DNA from 3 places in the Micromonospora humidisoli genome. Region 2 is predicted to be linked to each of the others. Evidence: riboswitches for the same ligand, from Rfam matches in the RefSeq annotation. Region 2 holds a riboswitch; each other region holds the start of a gene.

Region 1 (3,348 bases), on a different contig from region 2:
AGAAGAAGATCGAGCCGCTGGCGCTGCAGAGCGAACTCGCCCTGGGCCGGGTCGGTGACCTCGCCTCCCGCTACTACAAGTCTGGCCCCTCGCAGGAGCTGAGCGCGCTGCTCACCACCACCAAGCCGGGCACCCTCGCCACGCAGCTGACCATCCTGGACCGGCTCGCCGCCGAGCAGCGCCGGGAGGTCGAGGCCGTGCTCGTGGTCCGCCGCAAGTACGACGCCGAGAAGCAGAAGCTCGACACGCTGATCGCCGCCGAGGTGAAGCAGGAGAAGGAACTCGCGGCCAAGAAGAAGCAGATCAATGCCGAGATCAAGCGGCTGCAGGCGGCGATGCCGAAGACCACGGTGAAGGTGAACGGCTGCCCCACGATCAACGGTGTGGTCAGCTCCGCCGCCCGGACCGCGATCGCGACCGCCTGCGCGCAGGTCGGTGACCCGTACGTCTGGGGCGCCACCGGGCCGAACTCGTTCGACTGCTCCGGGCTCACCCAGTTCGCGTACAAGGCGGCAGGTATCTCGCTGACCCACTTCACCGGTGCGCAGTGGAACGAGGGCAAGGCCATCCCGCGCTCCGAGGCCCGCCCCGGCGATCTGGTCTTCTTCTTCAGCGACCTGCACCACGTCGGGCTCTACCTGGGCAACGACATGATGGTGCACGCGCCCCGGACCGGTAAGCCGGTCCAGGTGACCAGCATCAACTACATGCCGGTGGCCGGCTTCCGCCGCCCCTGACCAGCGCAGACGTCAACCCCCGGCCCGATGGGCCGGGGGTTGCGTGTTTTCCGGTCACCGAGTGTGCCGGCCCGGCGGGTTGCGGATCGATAACGACCATCTCTACTCTGGTCAATCGTCGGTCGGCACCAGGTCCGCCCCACCCGGGGTGGCGTCGGCCGGCACCGCCGAGTCGCCTCCGGGCGAGCCGGGGACCCAGGTACGCCGGGGTGAATCCGCGACCGCCGCGGTAGGGCGCTCCCTTCCCGCCCGAACCCGTCAGCTAACCCGGTAGGCGGTCGAGGAAGAAGGAGCCCGGAGCCCGGTGGCACACCATGCCCCGCGGCCGCCGTCGCACCGGACGACCCAGGTCGCCCGGAACACGACGGTGCCGCGCCCACGCTGGTCCCGCTTCACCACCACCCTCGCCACCCTGGCCGCCGCAGCGGTCGTACTGACCGGTGGCCCTACGGCGGCGCACGCCGACCCCTCGGTCGCCGAGATCGAACGGCAGATCGACCAGGACTGGAACAAGCTCGAACCGCTCATCGAACAGCACAACGCCACCCGCATCGACCTCGCCGCCAAGCGCCGGCAGGCCGACGCGCTCGGCAAGCGCATCGCCCCCCTGCAACGCCGTGTCGACCAGGCGATGAACCAGGTCAGCGGCCTCGCCGTGCAGGCGTACAAGGGCGAGAACATGTCCACCGTCAACGCCCTGCTCGGCAGCCGCAACCCGAGCCAGGTGGTCGAACAGCTGGGGCTGCTGGACCGGTTCGCCAGCCGCCAGCAGCGCGAGGTGCGGGCCGTCGCCGAACTGCGCGACGAACTCGCCGCGACCAAGGCGCCGCTGGACGAGATGGTCGCCCAGCTCACCCGTACCGAAGCGCAGCTCGCGGCCCGCAAGAAGCAGATCAACACCGAGATCGACAGGTTGCAGAAGTTGCGGCTCAAGGTCTACGGCAACGGCGGCGGCGGGCCGCTGCGCCCGGCGCCGTGCCCCGCAGGCTACCCAGGTGGTCCGGCCGGTACGGCGGTCAAGTTCGCCTGCGCCCAGATCGGCAAGTTGTACGTGTGGGGCGCGGCCGGACCGAACAACTACGACTGTTCCGGGCTGACCATGGCGGCCTGGGCGAAGGCCGGGGTGTCGTTGCCGCACAACGCCCGGCAGCAGCGCCAGGTCACCGACCGGGTGAGCCGGGCCGACCTGCGCCCCGGCGACCTGGTCTTCTACTACTCCGACCTGCACCACGTCGGAATGTACGTCGGGGACGGCTGGGTCGTGCACGCCTCCCAGGCGGGCAAACCGATCACGATGAAGCGGGTCGACGACGGGCCGGTCAACAGCTACGGCCGACCCGGCTGAGCCACCGTGTCGGGGCCCCGGACCCGGGGCCCCGACACGGCACGCCGCGTCAGCCGATGGTCCAGGTGCGCCAGTTCTGCCAGGAACGGCTGGGGGTCGGCCCCCGCTGGCCCTGGTAGCGCGACCCGTACACCGCGGAGCCGTAGGGGTGCTCGGCCGGCGAGGAGAGCCGGAAGATGCAGAGCTGGCCGATCTTCATGCCCGGCCAGAGGGTGATCGGTAGGTTGGCCACGTTCGACAGCTCCAGCGTGACGTGGCCGGAGAAGCCCGGGTCGATGAAACCGGCGGTCGAGTGGGTGAGCAGCCCCAGCCGGCCCAGGCTCGACTTGCCCTCCAACCGGCCGGCGAGCTGGTCGCCGAGGGAGATGACCTCAAGCGTGGAGGCGAGCACGAACTCGCCCGGATGCAGCACGAACGGCTCGCCCGCCGGCACCTCGACCATCGACGTCAGGTCGTCCTGCTGCACCGACGGGTCGATGTGGGTGTAGAGGTGGTTGTTGAACACCCGGAACAGCTTGTCGAGGCGCACGTCGATGCTGGACGGCTGCACCAGACTCGGCTCGAACGGCTCCAGCGCCAGCGCGCCCGCCTTGATCTCGGAGACGAGGTCCCGGTCGGAGAGCAGCATCGGGACACCATATCCAGCGCCCCGGCCGGACCCGCCCACCGGGCCGCCCCACCGGCCGGCGTCGTCGCCGGCTCCGAGGCGTACGTCGGGCCGTTCGACCTGCGTGTCGGACTGATTTTCGAACGCCTGTTCGATAGGATGACGACATGGCATCCTGGTCCGCATTCGCCGCCGACGAGCCCCGACTCGCCGACGGGATCCGCCTTCTCCTGCAGCAGTACGGGTCGGGTTTCGGCTACCTGGCCACCGTCCGCGCCGACGGCGGTCCCCGGGTGCACCCGGTCTGCCCGCTGGTCACCGACGGCGGGCTGTTCTGCTTCGTCGTCGACTCGCCCAAGCGGCGTGACCTCGAACGCGACGGCCGCTACGCGCTCCACTCGTTTCCGCCTGAGGACAGCGACGACGAGGCGTACGTCGCCGGTCGCGCCGAGCCGGTGACCGACCCGGCCCGGGTGGCGCTGGTGGCCGAGATCGGCCGGGCCGCGCCCCAGGTCGACTGGCGGCTCTTCGAGTTCAGTGTCGACGTCGCCATGCTCACCCGCCGTGAGCACGGTGGCCCGTTCAGCGGTGACGCCGGGCGTCCCGCCGTGCAGGTCTGGCTCGACCCGGTGCCCGGTCGGCACGGTGTCGCCGGCCTG
Region 2 (3,348 bases):
CGTCGGCACTGAGTCGTTGCCGTCATCAGCTCTGTAGGGAGCGAGGGTGGTATGTGCACCCCTCGGACGATGCAGGCGTGGTTGGTCCGGGGCGCGCCGGGTGGCACCCGGCATCGGTGGTGCCGATGCCGTCAGTCCTCGTCGGTCGGGCCGACAGCGGACCGCCCCGGTGCCCGTGGTCAGGCAGCCGAGGCGGTCCGGATCGAATTCGAGAGCAACGGGTCAGGCGGAGTAGCCCCGGGTGGCGATCCAGTTCGCCAGGGTGGTCACGCCGACCCAGTAGGCCGGCAGGGACGGGTCGGCCGAGTCGGCGATCCGCACGGTACGGCCGTTGTCCCGGTAGCCCACGGCGGCGACGTAGTGGCCACCGGGGAAGGAGTGCCAGCCGCCGTCGAGGTCGGTGGCGTCCCCGGCCACGTTCGCGACCACGGCCCGCTTGTCGGTGACCGCCGCGACCACGTCGGCCCGCAGCCGCTCGACCTGCGCGTCGCTCGGGGTGCCGGCGAACATCCGGGTCCGGTACGGATCGCCCTTGACCACGGCGTTGAGCACCCGGGTGGTGTCCTCGGCCGAGTTGGTGCCCATCTCGGTGGTGCCCAACTGGGCGGCGAGGTCGTCCTGGCCGCGCTCGATGCCGGCCGCGCTGAGCGCGTTACGCACCGCCGCCGGGCCACAGTAGTAGTAGGTGATCTGGGCCTGGTAGTCGTAGCGCAGAACCTTCGACGACGGCGGCTTCGGGGCCGCCTTGCGGGTCAGGTCCGGGTCGACGGTGGGACGGGACTTCGCCCGGGTGACGCGCGGCGACGGGGTGGGGCTCGCCGACGGGCTGGCCGTGGGGGTGGCCGACGGGCTGGCCGGGGCGGGCGTGGCCACCCGGGCCTGGGCGCGGCTGGCGACGTCGTCGAGGCGGGGGGCGGTCTCGGCCACGGCGGTGGCGCGCTGCTGGTCGGTCGGGGCGTCGTCGACCCCGGCGGCCAGGGCGGTGCCACCGGCGGCCAGGACGAGGACCGCCGCCGAGCCGACGACCATCCGGTACGGGCGCTGGGCGCCCAGTCGGCGGAGCTGTCGCTTCATGTGGTGCTTCACGGGGTGTTCCTCCACGGGGCGAGGCGGCCGGGCACGCCGGACCGGCACGTGGCGGGTACGCCACGCGCGGATCGGGTGTTTGGGCCGCTCGTTCGGTAGGGTCCGCCCGACGGGAGCCGGGCGGATCGGCGGGTCGCCCGAGTGGGGTCGGGCGGCGGGGTGGACGGCCGGGTCAGCGCGTCAGGCGCGACGGTCCGGCGGCACCCCGGCACCGAGGTGGAGGGATTACCGAGGGGGTGGGGTCATGCTGCACGAGGAGGGAACTCCTTCCGCTGCCGCCGACCGGGTTAGCTGACGGATTCGGGCGGGAAGATCGCCCTACCCCGGGCCGTGGCCCGGAGATTCACCCCAGGTGGTGCGTGTGGGTCCCCGGTTCGTGACAAGCACGATTGAGCGGGTCGGCGCGGCGTCGCCTGCTGCGATCGGGAACCGCACCGGACCGCAGCGACACTACTGGTCGCCCTTGCCTCCCGCCAAGCCCTGTGACCTGCGTAAACATCGCCGGGCAGGCCGATGTGCGGGGCGTTCGGGCAGCCCGGGTGCGGGCCGGGGACGAATGGTCGTCCGGGCCCGTCGGGGCCGTGACCGGACAACCGACCCGCAACCTCCGATGATCAACGAAGTCGATGTGACCGGGTGTGACGGGCTGTCCGGTTCCGCCGCTGCGTGACCGCGTCCACACCCGCCTGGGTAACAATTCGGTCCCCGGGACTCCCGACCTCCCGACCTCCCGGCCCACCCGGCCCGGGGTGGGACCAGGCGGTAGTCGCGGGGCGGGTCAGCCCACCCGGGCCGGGTGCCAGCGGGTGGCCGGGGTCGGGCGGGTCGCCGCCGACGTCGCGGCCCGGGGCAGCGGCACCCGGCCCGGACGCACCCGCTGCGTCGCCGCGTACGCCTCGGCGGCCAGCGACCGGGCGGCCTCGGCGGCCAGCTCGGCGTCCCGCCACGCGACGCGTTCCCGCCAGTGCGCCGCCCGGTACGCCGCCCGCCGGTCCTCCCGGACCGCCCGGGCGAGCATCACCTCGTGCTCAACGGGGTGCCGGCGCGGGTCCCAGCCGTCGCGGTGCGCGAAGACGTCCCGCAGCCGCTCCACCGACAGTTCGCCCCGCCAGTGCGCCGCCACCGCCTCCTGGTGCAGCCACCGCTCCCGGCCGGCGTACTCGGCAGGCGTCCGGGGGGTACGCGGGGTGGGCAGCGCCCCCGCGCCGGTGAACCGTCGGGCCGCCGTCTCCGCCTCGTCGTACTCCTGCCAGGCCCGTTCCAGGGTGTCCTGCGCGGCCAGCCAGGCGGCCCGGTGACGGCGGGCGGTCTGGGCGGCCCCGGCGGCGGCCACGGTCACCTCGTCGGCGTAGCGGCGCAGGTCGGCGACCGGGGGTGGGGCGTCGGGCGGCGGCCCGACGGCGGTCACGTCGGTCGGCTGCTCCCGTTCGGGGCGGGCGACCAGGACGGCGAGGCCGGTCAACGCGAGGACGAGCAGCAGGGACCAGATCGCGGTGGCGGTCGGCACCCCGATCAGGAACTGGGACAGCACGGTGGTCACGGGTCGACACCTCGCGGGCGGATGGGGCGGATCGGGGCCGTACCGGGGCGGAACCGTTGCGGGCAACGTCCGTCCGGGGCGGTACGGGGACGAGGTCGTGGTGGTGGCGGCGGGCGGGCGGCCCCGGTGGGGCGGGGTCAGCGCGCCGGGGGTGCCCGGGGCCCGGGGGCGGCGGGCATCCGACCGGCCGGTGTCGACAGGGTGGCCGTCGGAAGCTCCCGTGCCGGACCGGCCGGCACGGCGGGCAGGCCGGCGTCGACCCGGTCGGTCGTCACCACGTCGACCCGCTCCGTCCCGCGGCCGTCGGCGCGGATGCCGTCACCCTGACCGGACGGGGTGTCGAGGGCCCCGGCCGCGGGGAAGGAGTGCGACGCGTCGGCCGACAGTGCGCCGGGGACCGGATCGAACAGCGCGGGGCCGGACAGCGCCGGGCCGGCGGCGGCGAACGCGAGTGCGACGGCGAGGCCGGCGAGCAGCCGGGACATCCCGCGCGCGACCCACCACAGGGGACTGGTGAGCGCGACCGGGAACACGGGAACACGCTACCGAAGGGGCCACCGGCCCGCAGCACCGCCGGGCGTGTCGCCGCGCCGGCCGCGCGGCAACCGGTCACACCCGGGCGGGCGACGGACCCCGGGCTCGGCATCCACCGTGGAGGGAGTCCCGCCGCCGCCCACGACCGAGCCGGCACACCGCCACCGAGGCGGCAGGTAGCGGCAGGC
Region 3 (3,348 bases), on a different contig from region 2:
GAGGCCACCACGCTGTCGATGTACCAACGCGACGTCGACCTGCACGGCCTGCTGCTGGCCGGGATCATCATCGGGTCGCTCGGTGTCCTGGACGACGTCACGGTCACCCAGTCGGCCACCGTCACCGAGCTGGCGCACGCCAATCCGGGGCTGTCCCGGTTGCAGCTCTACCGGGCGGCGACCCGGGTCGGCCGGGCGCACATCGCGTCCACGGTCAACACGATCGTGCTGGCGTACGCGGGCGCGTCACTGCCGTTGCTGCTCCTGCTCACCGCCGACAGCCGCCCGGTGAGCCAGATCCTCACCAGCGAGTTCCTGGCCCAGGAGATCGTCCGCAGCGCGGTGGCGACCCTCGGCCTGGTGGCGGCGGTGCCGCTGACCACCGGGTTGGCCGCGCTGGTGGTCACCGCCGGACGGGGGCCGGCCGACGCCGGTACGGCCGGGCCGACGCCCGCCCCACGTCCCGCCCCCGACCGTGCCGAGGCGTGGGAGGCGTTGAGCGCGCCCCGGCACGGCGAACCGTCCACCCCGGCCCCCGCACGGTGGCCGGACCCGGAAAGGAGCACGGACACCGCATGGTGACACTGCGCTGCGTGACCGAAGGCGAGGTCGCGGCTGTCGGCCACGTCACTGATTACCACTCGCTATCGGGAAAATACTCATTTGGTCGGGTTGCGGGCGTAGATCCCCGGTACGACTCTCGGGTAACCTCGCTGCCGGTCACCGCCGAAGGCGCCCACCGGAGCCAGCGGTGCCACCGCCCAATCGCCGTACGGCGAGCCGGGGAACCGAGCACCTGGGGTGAATCCGCGCCAGCGGTAGGGGCCACTTCCGTCCCGAACCCGTCAGCTAACCCGGTCGGCGGTCGACGGAAGGGACAACTGTGACGGCACCCCTACGCCACTGGTGGACTCCGGTGGTGGCCGTGCTCGCCGCTCTGGCGCTGGTCGCCGGCCCGGCCGCCGCCCCCGCGGCGGCAGCACCCAACGCGCCCACCCCCTCGGGGCACGAGGAGGACGAGGAGCCCAAGCTGCTCACCGACGTCATCGAGGCGACGAACCGGGAGTACTCGGCGGCGAAGACCCGACTGGAGAAGTCCAAGAAACGCCAACTCGAATACGCCATCGAGGTGGAGAAGGCGGAGCAGGAGCTGGCGGCGTTGGCTCCGCAGGTCACCGAGATCGCCGCCCAGTCGTACCGGACGGGTCGGGTCGGCGCGGTCGCCGCGCTGCTGGAGAGCGACGCCCCGGACGCCTTCGTCCGGCGGGCCGCCGCCCTGGACGAGCTGAACATGGTCAACGCCGGCAAGCTGGCCGAGGTCAACAAGGTCAAGACCCGGGCCGAGCAGGCCAAGCTCGCCGTCGACGCCGAGGTCCGTGAGCAGCAGAAGCAGGCCAACCTGATGGCCAAGAAGAAGACCGAGGCCGACAAGGCACTGGCCCTGGTCGGCGGTCGGGGCTTCACCGGCGGCCTGGTCGACGCGACGTCCCCGGTGGCCCGCGTCGCACCCGGCCAGACCGCCAACGGCGAGTGGCGCGGGGAGTCGTGCAGCGAGAACGACCCGACCACGTCCGGGTGCATCACCCCGCGCACGCTGCACATGTACAAGGAGGTCAAGCGGGCCGGATTCAACCGGTTCGTCGGCTGCTACCGCCCCGGTGGGCCGTGGGAGCACCCCAAGGGCAAGGCGTGCGACTGGTCGTTGCAGAAGAGCGGGTTCAGCCCGTGGCACAACAACGACACCCGGATGTACGGCAACAACCTCGCCGCGTTCCTGATCCGCAACTCGGACCGGCTGGGCATCTACTACGTGATCTGGAACCGGCAGATCTGGTTCCCGGCCAACGGCTGGAGTTCGTACTCGGGACCGTCCAACCACACCGACCACGTCCACGTGTCGCTGTTGTAGCGGGTGCAGCTGGGCCGAAGCTGCGGTGTCCGGCGTTCCGGACACCGCAGCACCGGCCCGGTGAGTTGATCGAGGCGCACGATGAGGGCCGCCCGGCTGAGCCGGGCGGCCCTCATCGTGACCGGTGCGGGTCAGGAGGCGACGGGTGCCGTCGCGGCACCGGCCGGCACGGCCGGTGCCGGCACCGCGGCGGCGGGCGCGGGCAGCTCGGGGGCTACCTGGCGCACCTCACCGGCGGCGAGCCGGTAGGACATCCCGACCACCGCGCACCGGCCGGCGGCCACCTCGGCGGCGATCACCGGGGAGTTGCCGAGCAGCACCTCGACGGTCTGCGCGATATGGATGTCGACGATCCCGTCGATGTCGTGCACCCCCTGCTGGGCCGCGCGACGCAGGCTCGGCCCGACGGCGGCGACCACCGAGTAGAGGTGTCCCGGGGGCTGGGTGCCGGTCCGGGCCGCGTCCCGGGCCGCCTGCACGGCACCACAGGAGTCGTGCCCGAGGACCACCACCAGCGGGGTGCCGAGCACCGTCACCGCGTACTCGACGCTGCCGAGCACCTCGGGCCCGGCGGTGTGCCCGGCGGTCCGGACCACGAAGAGGTCACCGAGACCCCGGTCGAAGATGATCTCGGCGGCGAGCCGGGAGTCGGAGCAGCCGACGATGACCGCGAAGGGATGCTGGCCGTCGGCGACGGCGGTGCGGTGGCCGGCATCCTGGTTGGGATGGTGGGGCACACCGGCGACGAAACGCCTGTTGCCGGCCTGCAACTCGGCCAGCGCCTGGGTCGGAGTGATCGGGGCCATTGCCTCACCTCGGTCCGGAATCGCACCTGGTCACGCCGGCCGGCGGCGACGACGGCCGTGTCCTCACGGTCACACGCAGCTAAAGGTACGTCAAGATTTCGTGATACACGTTTCAGGCATCGGTCGAAGCCGTGTCGACGGCGTGTCGGCCCCGGCACCCACCGAGGTCGACGGGCGACCCACCGGGGGCCGACCGGCCGCTCCGGGGCAACCGTCGGGGCGGCCGACGACGGGTCTCCCAGGTACGGGCCATACCATGACCGGCATGGCGACAGGCGGCACCGGGAGCACCCGGAACTGGACGTTCCTCACCAACCATGGTCATGTGCTGCTCGCCATCGCCCGTAACCCCACCGCCCGCCTCCGCGACGTCGCCGACGAGGTCGGGGTGACCGAACGGGCCGCCCAGGCGATCGTCGCCGACCTGGAGGCCGGCGGCTACCTGCGGCGTACCCGGGTCGGCCGGCGCAACGAGTACACGCTCAACCCGAGCGGCCACTTCCGGCACCCCGCCGAGGCCGACCGCCAGGTCGGCGCCCTGCTCGCCCTCTTCAGCCCCGATCCGGCCGACGCCGGGTCCTGAGCCGCCGACCCGGAGGGCGACGGCCGGCCCCGGCCAGGACACCGCCGGAC

What was found. A riboswitch is a leader RNA that binds a small molecule or an ion and turns the genes downstream of it on or off. The one in region 2 is predicted to bind cyclic di-AMP.
Region 1: linked by a shared signal. The riboswitch ahead of JQN84_RS32255 (C40 family peptidase) and the one ahead of JQN84_RS25955 (C39 family peptidase) in region 2 are both predicted to bind cyclic di-AMP.
Region 3: linked by a shared signal. The riboswitch ahead of JQN84_RS14460 (coiled-coil domain-containing protein) and the one ahead of JQN84_RS25955 (C39 family peptidase) in region 2 are both predicted to bind cyclic di-AMP.

What each region holds. Positions count from the first base shown of each region.
Region 1 covers NZ_JAFEUO010000003.1:271,313-274,660, forward strand. Annotated here, with positions in the region: gene JQN84_RS11910 (C40 family peptidase) at 1-737, shown strand, start outside; cyclic di-AMP (ydaO/yuaA leader) riboswitch at 893-1,029, shown strand; gene JQN84_RS32255 (C40 family peptidase) at 1,042-2,082, shown strand; gene dcd (dCTP deaminase) at 2,132-2,710, opposite strand; gene JQN84_RS11925 (pyridoxamine 5'-phosphate oxidase family protein) at 2,857-3,348, shown strand, end outside.
Region 2 covers NZ_JAFEUO010000008.1:40,837-44,184, reverse strand. Annotated here, with positions in the region: gene JQN84_RS25955 (C39 family peptidase) at 223-1,074, opposite strand; cyclic di-AMP (ydaO/yuaA leader) riboswitch at 1,348-1,492, opposite strand; gene JQN84_RS25950 (hypothetical protein) at 1,865-2,626, opposite strand; gene JQN84_RS25945 (hypothetical protein) at 2,764-3,159, opposite strand.
Region 3 covers NZ_JAFEUO010000003.1:780,267-783,614, reverse strand. Annotated here, with positions in the region: gene JQN84_RS14465 (YibE/F family protein) at 1-582, shown strand, start outside; cyclic di-AMP (ydaO/yuaA leader) riboswitch at 749-880, shown strand; gene JQN84_RS14460 (coiled-coil domain-containing protein) at 884-1,909, shown strand; gene JQN84_RS14455 (carbonic anhydrase) at 2,041-2,715, opposite strand; gene JQN84_RS14450 (helix-turn-helix transcriptional regulator) at 2,972-3,298, shown strand.